3 regions of the Neobacillus sp. DHD-1R genome follow, and region 3 is predicted to be linked to each of the others. Evidence: riboswitches for the same ligand, from Rfam matches in the RefSeq annotation. Region 3 holds a riboswitch; each other region holds the start of a gene.
The links. A riboswitch is a leader RNA that binds a small molecule or an ion and turns the genes downstream of it on or off. The one in region 3 is predicted to bind S-adenosylmethionine.

Region 1 (5,585 bases), 450 kb from region 3:
TTGCTTTCTACATTTTTAATGATTACTTCTTTTAATGCTGTGAATGATTGTACAGATACTGTCATGGTGTCTCTCCTCTATTTTTAAGAGGTTCCTGCTATGGAGCAAGAACCTCTTAATATTGTTATTTATTAGAGATTCAGTTTTTATAAAAATGTTAATCTTACCAACCGATATTTTTTAAAGGAACAAAGGTTGGGATTAAATTACCATCATATTCTTTATCAATAAATTTCGCTGTGTCCTCTTCTTGAAAAAGTTCTGCAATTCTCTTAAGGGTCTTGTTGTTTTTGTCTTTTGCATTTACGGCAATAATATTAATGTATGGTGTCGCAGTTTCACTTTCATGGAAAATGGCATCTTTTAACGGCTTAAGTCCAGCATCATTTGCAATACCATTATTGATCACAGAAGCGGCAACGTCTGGCAATACGCGTGGCGTTTGGGCTGGAACCACTTGAACGAATTTAATATTTTTTGGGTTTTCCTTCACTTGGTCAACAGAGCCATTTGGGTCAAAGTCTTGAGGTAACTTAATCAGACCTGCTTCTTGAAGGAGCAGTAAGGCACGGCCTTGGTTAGACGCGTCATTTGGTATAGCAATTTTGGCACCTTCTGGAATATCCTTTACATCTTTATATTTTTCAGAGTAGATTCCCATTGGAGCAAGAACAGTTGTTGCAATTGGGACAAGATCTAGTTTGTGTTCTTTAATGAAGACATCGAAGTAGGCAACTGTCTGGAATGCATTCGCATCAAGCTCGCCTTCTGCAAGAGCGGTGTTTGGAGCGACATAATCAGAGAATTTTACGATTTCAATATTGATGCCCTCTTTCTTTGCTTTCTTGGCTACAAAGTCCCACTGACGCGTATCGGTTCCACTAACCCCAAGCTTGACCATGACGGACTCTTTACCAGAAGCTTTTTTGTCCTCTGATTGATTAGAGCATCCGGCTCCAAATACGGCTAGTGTAAAAATAATGATGGTGAATAAAAGTTTTTTCATGTTGTTTTCCTCCTACGTTATCTACGTCTTATTTTTTTTGCTAAAATATTGCCTAATGACTGTAATCCTTGAACAATCACAATCAGAATGACTACGGTTATGATCATCGTGATCGTATCAAAACGCTGGTAACCATATGTAATGGCTATGTCGCCGATTCCGCCGCCGCCGACTGTACCTGCCATTGCGGTTGCACCGACAAGTCCGATGGTGGCAATGGTAAGCGAGAGAACGAGGGAGCCGAGTGCCTCTGGAACTAGAAACTTCGTAATAATTTGCCACGGGGTTGCACCCATGGCCTCTGCTGCTTCAATGACCCCAGGATCGACTTCTAACAGGGAATTCTCTACTAATCTTGCAATGTAGGGACCTGCATAGAAGACCAGCGGTACAACGGCTGCTGCCGTTCCGATGGACGTTCCGACAATCAATCGTGTAACCGGAATAATGGCCACTAATAAAATAATGAACGGTACCGATCGAAAAATATTAATAATTGCACTTAAAATCGTGAAAAGCGGGATATTTTCAAGAATTTGGCCTTTCCTAGTGACGACTAGCAAAATTCCAAGCGGTAATCCAAGGATGGCTGAAAATACTAGCGAGAAGGCGACCATCTGGATGGTTTCAACTAAAGCTGTGATGATTTGATCTGAACTAACTAGCATGTGCTTTCACTTCCTTAACACTGATGTTCTTCTCGTTGATATATGTTAGTGCTCGAATGACTTCTTTGTCAGGCCCCTGGAATTCTACTATTAAGTTTCCAAAAGGGGTACCTTGAAGTTCGGTAATGTTGCCAAATAAGACATTGATATGGATATCAAATTGCTTCGCAAGCTCGGAAAGCAGCGGCTGACCGGCTGAAGTGCCGACAAAATTGATTCGAAACACCTTCTGCATTCCTTCGTGTTTTTCAATGATTTTTATGATTGAATCAGGAAGCTGATCGTTCATGACAGTGCTGACAAAGTTCTTGGCTGTTTGGGTCTTAGGTGCTGAGAAGACGTCAAATACTGTTCCCTCTTCAATTATTTTTCCTGCTTCAATGACTGCGACCCGATCGCAGATTTCTCTGATCACCGCCATTTCGTGAGTAATGAGGAGAATCGTAATGTTATATTCCTGATTAATCCTTTTCAAAAGCTGTAAAATCGAGCTCGTTGTTTGCGGGTCGAGAGCTGATGTAGCTTCATCACAAAGGAGAATAGATGGCTGGGTTGCTAATGCCCTGGCAATCCCAATTCTTTGCTTTTGTCCTCCGGAAAGCTGGTCTGGGTAATAGTCGGCTTTGTCAGCTAAGCCAACAAATTCTAATAGTTCGTGAACCCGCTTTTTGATGGTTTCCTTAGGCTGTTTTTCAAGCAGGAGGGGCATTGCCACGTTTGCAAAGACTGTTTTAGAGTTTAATAGATTAAAATGTTGAAAGACCATCCCAATGTTTTTCTTAATCTTTCGGACTTCTTTCACAGAAAGAGTGGTGAGGTCATGACCATCAACAATCACTTTTCCTGATGTCGGACGCTCCAATAAGTTTACACAGCGGATTAGTGAGCTTTTACCCGCACCACTGAATCCAATGACGCCGAATATCTCCCCTTTATTTATTTTCAAATCAATTCCATTCAACGCGGCAACCTGTTGGCCGCTGCTTTCGTAAATCTTTTTAAGATTCTGAAATTCAATCATGTTGTAAATCTCCTTTGTGGGAAGTGTCCCTTTATGTAAGTTTCAAGCAGGGGGTGATAACCGAAAAAAACCTCTTCTTGGAAATAAGAAGAGGGCATGTCAATAGAAGACAACAGCTAGATACTCTTCTTAACTTCCAAGCTTGGAGCTTGCTGGAATTGGCACAGAAAATAGAAAATTCCGCTGCCGAGGCTTCATAGGGCCAGTCCCTCCGCCTCTCTCGATAAGAATATTATTCAATTAAAAATAAAAACCCTCTTCAATCACAAGAAGAGGGCGAATTAAAATAATTGGAGATCCTCTTCTTATCTTTCAAGTTACACTTGCTGGATTTGGCACAGAATCAGGATGATTTCCGCTGCCGAGGCTTCAAAGGGCCAGTCCCTCCACCTCTCTGGATAAGAAAAATTTGAATTTATTCATTTTTTTAACTTATTTAACTTGTTTATTAATTTATCGTAATATAGTAAAAATGTCTAGTGTTTTTTTAAAAAAAATTTTAGTGCCTGTCGTGAAAAAGTGAATTACTAATGCAAGCAATCAAAAAAAACAGCTGAGACTGACCCCGCTACTCCAAAAAACATCCTAATTTCCTTGCTTTTTCCGTATCCCAAAACGTTGAAAGAATGCCTGTTTGGTGATCAGATATAATGTTAAGAATCTATCTTTTTTAATCTGAATTTGGATTGATAAGCGACCGTTTCGATGATTCTAAAAGGAGTTCGGTCGGTTAGAGGCTTGATAAACGACCGCTTTGATGAATTCAAAAGGGTTTGGGTAGTTTAGACGCATGATAAGCGACCGTTTAGATGAATTCAAAAGGGTTTGGGTAGTTTAGAGCCTTGATAAACGACCGTTTCGATGAATTCAAAAGGGTTTGGGTAGTTTAGCCCCATGATAAGCGACCGTTTAGATGAATTCAAAAGGGTTTGGGTAGTTTAGAGCCATGATAAACGACCGCTTCAATGAATTCAAAAGGGTTTGGGTAGTTTAGCCCCATGATAAGCGACCGTTTCGATGAATTCAAAAGGGTTTGGGTAGTTTAGAGCCTTGATAAACGACCGCTTTGAAGATTTCAAAAGGGATTGAGTCGTTTAGACCCATGATAAGCGACCTCTTTGAAGAATTCAAAAGGGTTTGGGTAGTTTAGACGCATGATAAACGACTGCTTCGATGAATTCAAAAGGGTTTGGGTAGTTTAGAGCCTTGATAAACGACCGCTTCGATGAATTCAAAAGGGTTTGGGTAGTTTAGAGCCATGATAAACGACCGCTTCAATGAATTCAAAAGGGTTTGGGTAGTTTAGAGCCTTGATAAACGACCGCTTTGAAGATTTCAAAAGGAGTTGGGTAGTTTAGAGCCTTGATAAACTACCGCTTCAATTAATTCCAAAGGGGTTGAGTCGTTTACACGCATGATAAACGACCGCTTCGATGAATTCAAAGGGGTACGGTCGTTTAGACCTTTGATAAGCGACTAAAGGGGACAGTTTTCTTGCTGAATTTAAGCAAGAATACTGTCCCCAGGTCATACACTTTCTCATTTCTATAAATCAAGTTCTTGTGGGGGTTCGTCATTTAGATTTAGAAGGCGGACAGCTTCTGGTTTTATTTCTAAAAACACGTAGTTCGGATCTTCAGGACCAGTAAACCATTTTTCAAATGATGCTTCCCAGAATTTCTTTTTCAATTCTGGTGAATCATTCATGACAGCTGTTCCTTCCATTTCAATATAGGAGTCGTTTAGACCTTTCCCTTCAAACCCTAACAAAACAGCAATAGACGAATTTTTTTCTAGTTCTTCTACTTTCTCTGTGTCTCTTTTCGTTGGAGTATACAAGGTTAAGTCATCATGATAAAACGTCATATACCGGGAATGAGGCTTATTATTTTCAACCGTTGAAAGAATGCCTGTTTGGTGATTCGATATAATAGTAAGAATCTTTTCTTTTAAATCTGGATTTCCCATATTATCTACTCCCTTTTTTAAGTTACTTTTACTTTCCCTCTTGATAATAGTAAATAAACTGTAAAAAATTAACTTTTCTAACTATGTTGTTTAGGAAAGCCTATTCGTTGGAGGATTTTACATGGTTTCGAAAGAAGGCAAAGATATATGAAAGTGGATGTATGGGTGAAGGAAGGATTAAATGGCCAGGAGCATATATGGCTTAAGAGATCCCTCGATCCGATAGTGAAAAGAATATGTATCCAAGAAAAAGGCTCATTTACCTAATTGGTAATGGGCTCTTTTAGCTGGGAGGAAGCACTAAAAATTTTTTCTATAATAGATAGGTTATTCTTTAATATACTCTAACGAGTAAATATGCGTTCTCGTTAGATCAATTACATTTTGGATAAATTCGTCTTGAGTTTCTTTGAAATCATTTGTAATCCAATTCAGTAGCAGCCCGTAAAAGCCATAAGCTGTATAACGTTTAAAATAATCCATGTTGACTGGTATGTTGTTAATTGTTTCAAATATAAATTGTTCCTGATAAATTTTTAAGAGGGTTTGAGGGAATCTTGTATGTAATCCTGGTAAAGTGTCTTCGTATTTAATCAGCTCAAAAAAACCCCGGTGTCCATATATGTAGGAAACGATGTTAAAGGATGGTGCTTTTAGTTTTGCTGTATATACTTTATGTCCAGGTACATATGGTTTTCCAACTGAATCTTCTAACCCTTGAAGCATGGAATCGAGTAAATCGTTTGCAAGTTCAATTTTATCTTGGTAATGAACATAAAAGGTACTACGGTTGTAAGCGGCATAATTTACAATGTCTTTTACAGAAATAGAATGATAACCCGTCTCCTTTATAAGTTCGATTAGTGCTAGCTTTAAATGTTCTTTTGTACGATTTTTCCGTTGAGATGTCACAATTTGTTGA
Region 2 (5,585 bases), 2.4 Mb from region 3:
GCCTGATGCAAAGTATACAGACTGTGACGATGGTGGATGGTGCTAACTATCAAATCCGAGCAAATACCTATTTCTTAGCTGACAATAATGATATAGTTAACATACTAAGAAGCGGGCACACGTAATCAATATTTTAGAATATGTTAACATAAACAACTTTATATTACAGGTGATGGATATGAATGACTCGTATGTTGACAAAGTTCTTATTGTCGAAGGAAAATCGGATAAAAATAAGGTAAAAAGTATTTTGAAGGAACCAATAGAAATCATTTGTACAAATGGAACCATCAGTCATGCAAAATTAGAGGAACTAATTGAGTTCCTTGAGGATAAGGATGTCTATATCCTTGTTGATGCTGATGATTCAGGTGAAAAGCTCCGCAAACGGTTTAAGCGGGAATTTCCTCAGGCTGAACATTTATACATTGATCGGATGTATCGAGAGGTTGCAACGGCCCCCGTGCAGCACTTAGCGACTGTTCTTTTAGGCGCGAATATTGATGTGCATAAAGAGTATTTAGAAATGAGTTAATGTTTATGAACGAATGGAATCGAAATGAGTTGGCTGGCTTCCTCAATCAAGATGAAAGTGGTCTGTTATATTTTTATACACCACTATGCGGCACCTGTCAGGTAGCTTCCAGGATGCTGCAGATCGTAGAGGAACTAGTAGACATTAAAATGGGAAAAATGAATTTGAATTTTTATCCTGAACTGGCTAAAAATTTTGCGGTCGAAAGTGTGCCATGTCTTTTGCTCTTCAAAAATGGCAAGGTGCAAGAAACAATTTACGCTTTTCATTCCGTTCCCTATTTACTTGAAAAAATAAAACAGCATTTATCTTAAGGAGCAGATACGAATGGGTATCTGCTTTTTTATGTAGGAGCGCCTTGAAAACCGTTGTGTAAATTAATAATGCTCGTTCCATCTTTAAAAGAGCTTTGGTGGTCACAATAACAAATAATTGTGCCCGAGGCCCTTGGAACAAGAGCCCGAACGGTCACAATAACAAATAATTGTGCCCGAGGCCCTTGGAACAAGAGCTCGAACGGTCACAATAACAAATAATTGTGCCCATGGCCCTTCAAACAAGAGCCTGAACGGTCACAATTAAAGTGAAATTACATTAATTAACATTTACTCATAAAAGAACCCCTTAGTCTTTCCACTATAATTCAAATTCCGCATCAGCACTCTCCGAATTGTCTTCTTCGAATCACCACTTGACACCAGTCATGAACCCCATTCGTCGTTATTTTTTCATTAGGGAATAATAACTTAATTTCCACCGCGGCTTTAAAAATTGCGGAATCAATTTCTTCTTGATGCCCACAAACATCACAAACTAGTTTTCGATTCTCAACCTTCACCTTAAATGAGCAGCAGGCTGCACAATTCAAACCTTTTTTCAGCGAATGATATTTATAAGAGGGTAACTTGTCATAAGAGAATTCTGTTTGGTGTAAAGAAACTAATTGAGTGGCTAACTTCTTGTGGCGGTCATTTAACTTGGAAGGCAGTAAGTTCAATTTTTTCATAAATTGATTAACTTGATTAACTTGATTTGGGTAAACAATGGGTTTATTTAGTGGAGCTTGATATAAATGAAAATGGGGATTAATAAAGACCACATATGCTTTAATCGGGATATGATAACCAAGACTGTGGAGCAACTGACGAAGCAGAGATTCACTTCTTTCCAATTGGAGCAGCGGATTAGGAATTTCCTTTTTATTCAAAGTATAGAACCTTCCATTTTCAAAGAAATAATCACCTGAATAATTTTTTACTTCAAAGAGGTAAAGCGGTTCTTGAGTTATCAGCAAAGAATCTATTTGAAATTTAGCACCAATTGTCTCAAGCAATAAATCATTTAAAAGGTAATTTTGACATTGTAACTTTTCTGTCAGGGAGTCAAACATTACCTCACCTTCATATCCCTTCAAGAGGTTATGATAACGTACCAAGTCATTTTCAGCTAATATCATTCGTGTGTTTAGTGAGCGAAGTATTTTTATTTCAATTGGTTCAGTACGTGGTTTAAAAAACATATTCCACTTCCTCTCAAATTTATATTTTCATTTTATAAAAAATAGGTAGAAACAAAAGTTGAATAATTGACTATTTTCCGACACTTCGTCCACAACGTAAATCACTCTTAACTCTCGGAAAACGACATATTTCTCAGGAAATGAGTTGAAAGCCGTGAGAAATGTCGAGTGATTAGGAAAGGATTCCGGTTCTGCTTGCGGAATAAGATATATATATAACGAGTAGACCGGAGTGATGGAAATGAGGGAGATGACACAAACATTCTTAGAGAATTTTAATCTGCAAAGACATGTTCGTGGATTAATTGACAAGGCAGATGTCACGGTAAGATTTCTTTGTGAGCAGCAAACGATTCAATTAGTAATCAAAAAGGGCAGGATCTCTTTCCTAGAAGTACAAGAAGGGTCACAGACAATAGATGCGATCAGCGGAACTCATAGCGCAATGAAACAGCTGTTTGAAGGGACGGAGCAACTGCGCGTTTTGGAGCGAAAAGGACATTTAAAGGTATCTGCGCCACTAAGAACCACTCTATTACTAGAATCCATTTTCTTTTTAACAAAAGCACAGGAAAATTTTGCAAAAGTAATTTAATCAAAGGTATTGACTCGGAATTAAACTTGCTGTATTGTTTTATTTAAATATTCTATTAATAGACAACAATTGAACGATGCATATTCTTATCGAGAGTGGCGGAGGGACTGGCCCTTTGAAGCCCGGCAACCGGTTTATAACACGGTGCTAAATCCAGCAGAGCAATAGCTCTGGAAGATGAGAAGAGTGGACCCCCTCTTCTTTGGAAGCGGGGGTTTTTCAATTTGATTGTTAAAAGGAGGAGCGAGTGTAATGGGAGAGGATCAAAAGAAGTATCGGTTTGAAACATTAAGTGTTCATGGAGGGTTGTCTCCAGACCCGGTAACGGGTGCGCGTGCTGTGCCAATTTATCAAAACAATGCCTATCAATTTAAAAATACGGAACATGCGGCAAACTTGTTTAGCTTAGCAGAACCAGGTTACATATATACACGAATCCACAACCCAACCACGACTGTTTTTGAGGACAGAGTGGCGTTATTAGAAGGTGGTGTGGGAGCACTGGCTGTTGCCAGCGGGATGGCTGCCATTACACTTGCTATTCTAAACATTGCTGAAGCTGGCGATGAAATTGTCTCTGCCTCAAATCTTTATGGGGGAACTTATAATTTATTAGCAGTTACCTTGCCTAAATACGGCATTAAGGTGAAATTTGTCGATGCGGAGGATCCTGAAAATTTCCGCGCTGCCATTTCTGAAAAAACAAAGGCAGTCTTTGCTGAAACGATTGGAAACCCAAGCTTACGTGTCCTTGATATTGAAAAAGTAGCAGAAATTGCTCATGAAGCTGGGGTTCCGTTAATCATTGATAATACCTTTGCCACACCATATCTCTGCAGACCGATTGAGTACGGGGCAGATATCGTTGTCCACTCCGCAACAAAATGGCTATTAGGAAATGGAACGTCAACAGGTGGCGTTATTGTTGACGGCGGTAAATTCGATTGGAATTCACCAAAATTCCCTGGCTTCACCACGCCAGATGAGAGCTATCATGGACTTGTATACGCAGAGGCACTAGGGGCTGTGGCCTATATTATCAAAGCACGTGTCCAATTATTGCGTGATTTAGGACCTGCCTTAAGTCCGCAAAATGCCTTCCAGTTTACACTAGGATTAGAAACTCTTCATGTTCGGATGAAAGAGCATGTGGCCAATACAAAACAAGTGGTTGAATATTTATTAAATCATCCTGCTGTAGAATGGGTCTCATACCCAGGGCATGCCTCACACCCTGACCATGAATTAGCGAAAAAATATTTACCAAAAGGTGCAGGCTCAATGGTAGTTTTTGGTATCAAAGGCGGAAAAGAAGCAGGAGCAAAACTAATTGACTCTTTAACACTTTGGGCACATGTGGCCAATGTGGGCGATGCGAAAAGTTTAATCATTCATCCTGCCAGCACAACGCATCAGCAACTTGATGCCGAAGGACTTAAAGCTGCCGGTGTATCGGAGGATTTAATTCGCCTTTCGATTGGAATTGAGAATGTGGAGGACTTAATTGAGGACCTTGAAGCAGCAATTGAAGCAGCGACAGGTTTAGCATCATTGAAAACAAATGCCTAAATTTTCCTTGATTTAATTTTTCGAATATGATGATTTTTTGTTGACACCCTTTTTTATCCGTGATACGATAACTTTTGTAAAATAACTTACTTACACAAATTAACGTATTAATTGAATATAGTATGCTGTTTACTCTTATCAAGAGAGGTGGAGGGATGTGCCCGATGAAGCCCGGCAACCGTCAATATTTATATTGAAATGGTGCCAATTCACACAAAGCATAAGCTTTGGAAGATGGGAGAAAGGTTATATTTATTATGCCTTTCTGCCTGCGCAGGAAGGTTTTTTATTTTTCCAAAATAGTAGAATCTTTTCGCCATAACAATCAAACCCTATATTCAAAGAATCAGTACATGTTACAAGTTTCCGTAATCAGGATAAAAAGTAGGTGATACAGTGATTTCAATAAAAAACGCCCGGAAAATCTTCCCTTCTAAACAAGGTGAATTAAAAGCAGTCGATGATGTGAATCTTGAAATTCAAGAAGGAGAAATTTTCGGGGTCATTGGTTATAGTGGTGCTGGAAAAAGCACCTTGATCCGGATGTTAAATGGATTGGAGCTTCCAACCGAAGGAAGTGTAACAGTTGCCGGCCGGGTCATATCAAAGATTAAGGGCGCAGAACTTCGAAAAGCACGTCAGGAAATCAGCATGATTTTCCAACACTTCAACTTACTGTGGTCCAGAACCGTTAGTGAAAATATTGCTTTTCCACTCGAAATTGCAGGTGTCAAGGGGCCGCAAAGAAAGAAAAGAGTAGACGAGCTCATTAAGTTGGTGGGTCTGGAAGGCCGCGAAAATGCTTATCCGTCACAACTTTCCGGAGGACAAAAGCAGAGAGTCGGGATTGCACGGGCGCTCGCTAATAATCCCAAAGTACTACTATGTGATGAAGCCACTTCAGCACTCGATCCGCAAACCACAGATTCTATCTTGGAATTGCTGGTCGATATTAATAAACGTCTTGGTTTAACGATTGTGTTAATTACACATGAAATGCATGTTATTCGTAAAATTTGTCACCGGGTTGCCGTAATGGAAAGCGGAAAAGTGGTAGAACTTGGTTCTGTATTGGATGTCTTTAAAAATCCGCAGCAGTCAATTACGAAACGATTCGTGCAGCAGGTATCGGAGCCGGAGGAGACAAAGGAAACAGCGGAACATTTGCTTGACCACTATCGTTCAGGACTTATTGTCCAGTTAACCTTTATTGGCGAGTCAGCAGAACAGCCTGTCATTACGAATTTAATCCGCCATCATAACGTGACGGTTAATATCCTGCAAGGAAAAATATCGCAAACACAAAGTGGATCATATGGAACCCTGTTCATTCATATCGACGGTAACGAAGAAGAAGTCGACAAAGC
Region 3 (5,585 bases):
TAATAGTTTCATTTTTCATGAGATATGTTGTATAATAATTCTATTGATTGAATAAAAATTCATAAATAGTTTGAGGAGAATACAGATGACAAAGGAAAAAATTGTTTTAGCATACTCAGGTGGTTTAGATACTTCAGTATCTGTTAAATGGATTCAGGAAAAGTATGGTTATGATGTCATTGCATTAGGCTTAGATGTGGGCGAAGGAAAAGACTTAGAAGCAATTAAAAACAAAGCCTTAAATGTGGGTGCCATTAAAGCGTATATGATCGATGCAAAAGAATTACTAGCGAAAGAATATATATTACCAGCTTTAAAAGCAAATTGTTTATATGAAGGGAAATATCCATTATCCTCTGCACTTTCCAGACCACTCATTTCAAAATTATTAGTCGAGGTCGCGGAAAAGGAGGGTGCCACTGCTGTTGCTCACGGCTGCACAGGAAAAGGAAATGACCAAGTTCGTTTTGAAGTTTCCATTCAAGCGTTAAATCCAAGTTTAAAGGTGGTTGCTCCGGTTCGTGAATGGGGCATGACACGTGATGAAGAAATTAAGTATGCGGAGGAAAACGGAATTCCTGTTCCTGTAGATTTAGATAATCCCTTCTCGATTGATGCAAACATTTGGGGACGTGCCTGTGAGGCGGGAGTTCTTGAAGATCCGTGGGCTGAGGCACCAGAAGCAGCCTTCGATTGGACGAATCCTATTGAATTAACCCCAGATGCTGCTGAATATATTGAAATTGAATTCGAACAAGGTGTACCGGTTGCGCTAAATGGTGAAAAGCTTCCACTTGTTCAATTAATTGAAACACTTAATACGCTTGGTGGTAAACATGGGGTAGGGCGTATTGACCATATTGAAAATAGATTAGTAGGGATCAAATCAAGGGAAGTGTATGAAAATCCTGCCGCATTAATATTAATTAATGCCCATAGAGAATTAGAATTTTTAACCCTGACTCGTGAGGTTACACAATTTAAGACACAGGTTGAACAACAGATGGCAAAAATCATTTATGAAGGTCTATGGTATTCACCAATCAAACCAGCACTTGATGCCTTTATTAATGAAACACAAAAGGTAGTTTCAGGAACTATTCGCGTTAAGCTCCATAAAGGGAACCATACTGTTGTTGGTAGAAAATCTCCACATAGCCTTTACAACGAGGAACTTGCCACATATGCAAAAGGTGACGCTTTTGATCATAATGCGGCAGTCGGATTTATTAAACTTTGGGGGCTGCCAACAAAGGTATATTCTGAAGTGAATAATAAAGAAATCATATTAAAATAATCCGGATTGCCCTCGAATCCTATTTCGGGGGCTCTCTTCTTTACTTTTTAAGGAGGATCATACGATATGTCAAAGTTATGGGGCGGACGCTTTACAAAGGAAACAAACAAGCTGGTAGAGGAATTTACAGCTTCGATTTCTTTTGATCAAAAGCTAGCAAAGGAAGATATTTCCGGAAGTATGGCCCATGTACAAATGCTGGGAGAATGCGGCATTATTCCGATGGAAGATGCCATAAAAATTAAGGATGGCCTTCTATCTATAAAAAAAATGGTAGATGACAATCAAGTTGAGTTTTTAGTAGAAGATGAAGACATTCATATGAATATTGAAAAGCTTTTGATTGAAAAAATCGGACAGGTGGGAGGCAAGCTCCATACCGGTCGAAGCCGTAATGATCAGGTGGCAACTGATATGCATCTTTATTTAAGAACGAAAACGACAGAACTGATTAAATTAATTGAAGATGTACAACAGGCCTTTATTGCGCAGGCGAAAGAGAATGTTCAAACATTGATTCCAGGGTACACCCACCTGCAGCGTGCCCAGCCGGTTTCCTTTGCCCATCATTTAATGGCGTATTTTTGGATGTTTGAACGTGATAAAGAGAGATTGATTGACTCGCTGAAACGGGTAAACTGGCTTCCGCTTGGTTCTGGTGCCTTGGCAGGGACGACATTTCCTATCAACCGTGAACGTGTTGCGGAACTGTTAGGCTTCGAAACAATTTATCCAAATAGCATGGATGCTGTTAGTGATCGAGATTTCATCCTAGAATTCTTGTCAATCGGTTCAATTATTATGACGCATATTTCAAGATTATCTGAAGAGTTGGTACTTTGGTCAAGCCAAGAATTCCAGTTTATTGAGCTTGATGATAGCTTCTGTACAGGTTCAAGTATAATGCCGCAAAAGAAAAACCCAGATGTACCCGAGCTGCTGCGCGGAAAAACTGGTCGAACCTATGGAAATTTGATTGGTTTGTTGACTGTACTGAAAGGCTTACCACTCGCTTATAATAAGGATTTGCAAGAAGATAAAGAAGGCATGTTTGATACGGTGGAGACGCTTGAAGGATCCTTAAAGCTGTTAGCACCCATGATTGAGACCATGACTGTAAAAAAAGATGTGATGCGCAAGGCGATCAACAATGATTTTTCCAATGCCACCGATATTGCCGATTATTTGGTTACAAAGGGATTACCATTCCGTGAGGCCCATGAAGTAATCGGGAAAATTGTTTTGTATGCGATTCAGTCAAACAAATTTTTATTAGATTTAAGCTTTGATGAATATCAGGAATTCAGTCCATTGTTTGAAGAGGATATTTACAAGGTATTGGCTCCAGAGCACGTCGTAGCGGTAAGAAATAGCTTTGGCGGAACTGCTCCGGAACAAGTGGAGAAGCAAATTAATTTGGCCGAGGGAAAACTGAATCAATAAGATTTTTTTGAATATTATTGACAATAACAATTATTTAAACTAAAATACTTTCTATAACTTGGAAATTTACTGAAAAATTAATATAACTCTTATCCAGAGCGGCGGAGGGACTAGGCCCGATGAAGCCCGGCAACCATCAAGGTATTCCTTGAAAAGGTGCTAATTCCTGCAGGTTATTTATGACCTGATAGATAAGAGGAGGAATTCAGCCCTCTTCTTATGAAGAGGGCTTTTCCTATTTGAAGGCTCTGTTAATGTTATATGAAGGGTGGATCAACATGTCTGTAATTAAAGTGGCAATCCTAGGTTTTGGTACGGTGGGTGAAGGAGTTTATCGGACTATTCAAACACATGCAGAGGAGCTGACAGTGGCACTAGGGAAAAAAGTTGAGGTTGCAGCTGTTCTGATAAAAAACACACAGAAGGAAAGAAATATAAGTGAAGATGTCCTGATCACTTCAGATTTTACAGAAATCCTAAATCTGCCACAGCTTGATATTGTGGTTGAAGCGATTGTTGGCAAGGACCCTACCTTTTCATTTCTAACAAGAGCTATTCAACGAGGCTGTCACATTATTACAGCAAATAAAGAGATGTTTGCCCACTATGGAAAAGATCTGCTTGAACTTGCAGAGAATCATCATGTTTCAGTAGGGTTTGAGGCTACGGTTGCAGGTGGAATCCCAGTTATTCAAACACTGCGGCAATTATTAAATGTAAACCGTGTCCAAGAGGTTCAAGGAATCCTAAATGGGACATCGAATTTCATCTTGACAGAAATGCGCGAAAAGAAGCTGACCTTTGCCCAAGCACTAAGGCAAGCCCAGGAAAACGGTTATGCTGAAGCAGACCCAACCAATGATGTTGAGGGCTTTGATGCCTTTTATAAAACGATGATACTTAGTAGACTTGCCTTTGGGAAAAGTCCTAATTGGCAGGAGGTCGAACGAGTAGGAATTACGTCCATTACACCTGAGATGATTGAAGAAGCTGCGAAGCTAGAATTAAGATATAAGCATATTGCCAGCATTTATAAATCTGGTAATCAAATAAAAGCAACGGTTAAACCAGTTCTTGTAGGGAAAGAGCATCCCTTTTATCATGTAGAAGGGGTTCAGAATGCCGTAAATGTCTACTCTGATATTGTTGGACGAATAACGCTTCAAGGCCCCGGTGCAGGAATGTATCCAACTGCCAGCGCCGTGATTGAGGATTTGGTCTATGTATGCCAAAACCCTCCGGTTAAACGAAGTCTCAAATTTAAATCAAATCACTATGTTTTATAGATAGTGTAAAAAAGAGCTGATGGCTCTTTTTTTTATTTAGGATGGGTAGTAGTTTAGTCAATTCCAAACGGATTACATATTGTGTAAAAGATTAACAAATAGGACTAGCTATTTCATAAATGAAATAGAAGGGGTAACACCATGTCAGAAAGGAAATATAAAAAGGATGAAGAGATCGAGGTTAGCGTCATTATTCCATCTCTTAATAAATACCCACTAAATTTATTTACCCTCTATTCGCTTGAACACCAGACTTTTCAATCTGAAAAAATGGAGGTTATCTTTATTGACGATGCCTCTACAGATCAAACAGAGGAAAAACTTAAGGATTATTCACCCCCATACAAGTTTAAATATATTCGCAGCAATGAAAGACTTGGTAGAGCGAAAGGTAGAAATCTAGGCATACGTTCTGCAAGAGGGAAGGTTCTTATCTTTTTAGATGCAGAAATGATAACAGAACCAGATTTTGTTCAAAATCATTTTCAATATCACCAATCTAATCAAAAAGTAATAATCACAAGGGCCATGCACTCCAAATCCCTCTATTCATGTATTTTCCCCGACTTTTCTAAGCAAAAAATAACTACAATTTCAGATATAACCCAAAATAATCCTGACGTATATGCGAGATACAAGGAGTGTAACTTTCCTCTTGAACAGCCATATCTATTACTAACAAAAAACGATATAGCTCGAAAAACCTTTAAAGATTTAGCATTTAGTGCATATCCATGGTTCCGACAAATTATTAGAAAGTTTAATGCGGATTTGGAAGGGTTTGCATTTCCCTGGATGGCCTTTCTAACAGGAAACGTTTCCATTCGTAAAGATTTCATTGAACAGGCAGGGGGATTTGATGAAGAGTTTTTCCACTACGGTTATGAAGATTGGGAATTGGGATATCGGCTATTTAAAAAGGGAGCCCGCTATATTGTTAGCAACGAAGTAATTACCTATCATCAAGAGTTTCCTATCGTGGATAGAAAATGGAATGAGGCAATTGCAAACTTTGGTCTATTCACAATAAAACATCATGATGTTGATGTGCTAATTTTAGGATTAGAGCTTTCAGGTCATACAGATTTATTAACAATGAGTAAGATCCTTAGGGAATATAAAAAACTGGTAAACACATATGATTTAAAATATTTTCAAGAAACATTCATACACATCCTCAGAACCATTATTCTTTTGCTTCAAGTAGGTATTCGTCATCTTAATATTCTTGGAGCGGCAGGTTTAGGTACAGAGGATAGAAAAGAATTATTAAGTGATATAAATCTTATTAAGAGTTTGCATGACTATCCAAATTTAACCTATTTTTTAGAAAAGGTTATGAAATCATAACCATAAAGGAGTATAATCAGTGGTTTCTATTATTACTTGTACGATTAGAGATGAGAATATCGATAATGTTTTCAAAAATTATCAGCGGCAAACCTGGAAGGATAAAGAGCTCATTATCATTTTAAATAAAGATTCAATGAACATTGACCGATGGCTCAGCAGGGCAAGGAGCTATCCGAATGTTCAGGTTTATCAATTACATGAAAAAG

Region 1: another riboswitch for S-adenosylmethionine. It lies ahead of AC3ANL_RS22635 (methionine ABC transporter ATP-binding protein); the one in region 3 lies ahead of AC3ANL_RS20485 (homoserine dehydrogenase).
Region 2: another riboswitch for S-adenosylmethionine. It lies ahead of AC3ANL_RS05210 (O-acetylhomoserine aminocarboxypropyltransferase/cysteine synthase family protein); the one in region 3 lies ahead of AC3ANL_RS20485 (homoserine dehydrogenase).

Annotation. Positions count from the first base shown of each region.
Region 1 is NZ_CM173232.1:4,587,971-4,593,555, reverse strand. Features, by position in the region: gene AC3ANL_RS22650 (M20 family metallopeptidase) at 1-65, opposite strand, end outside; gene AC3ANL_RS22645 (MetQ/NlpA family ABC transporter substrate-binding protein) at 164-1,006, opposite strand; gene AC3ANL_RS22640 (methionine ABC transporter permease) at 1,024-1,674, opposite strand; gene AC3ANL_RS22635 (methionine ABC transporter ATP-binding protein) at 1,664-2,695, opposite strand; SAM riboswitch class I at 2,822-2,925, opposite strand; SAM riboswitch class I at 2,998-3,100, opposite strand; gene AC3ANL_RS22630 (pyridoxamine 5'-phosphate oxidase family protein) at 4,241-4,663, opposite strand; gene AC3ANL_RS22625 (TetR/AcrR family transcriptional regulator) at 4,991-5,585, opposite strand, start outside.
Region 2 is NZ_CM173232.1:1,117,592-1,123,176, forward strand. Features, by position in the region: gene AC3ANL_RS05185 (YusG family protein) at 1-46, shown strand, start outside; gene AC3ANL_RS05190 (toprim domain-containing protein) at 179-535, shown strand; gene AC3ANL_RS05195 (thioredoxin family protein) at 541-849, shown strand; gene AC3ANL_RS05200 (nuclease-related domain-containing protein) at 1,191-2,054, opposite strand; gene AC3ANL_RS05205 (hypothetical protein) at 2,296-2,649, shown strand; SAM riboswitch class I at 2,733-2,833, shown strand; gene AC3ANL_RS05210 (O-acetylhomoserine aminocarboxypropyltransferase/cysteine synthase family protein) at 2,902-4,218, shown strand; SAM riboswitch class I at 4,351-4,459, shown strand; gene AC3ANL_RS05215 (methionine ABC transporter ATP-binding protein) at 4,615-5,585, shown strand, end outside.
Region 3 is NZ_CM173232.1:4,135,674-4,141,258, reverse strand. Features, by position in the region: gene argF (ornithine carbamoyltransferase) at 1-3, shown strand, start outside; gene AC3ANL_RS20495 (argininosuccinate synthase) at 86-1,297, shown strand; gene argH (argininosuccinate lyase) at 1,364-2,740, shown strand; SAM riboswitch class I at 2,827-2,938, shown strand; gene AC3ANL_RS20485 (homoserine dehydrogenase) at 3,019-4,026, shown strand; gene AC3ANL_RS20480 (glycosyltransferase family 2 protein) at 4,168-5,376, shown strand; gene AC3ANL_RS20475 (glycosyltransferase) at 5,396-5,585, shown strand, end outside.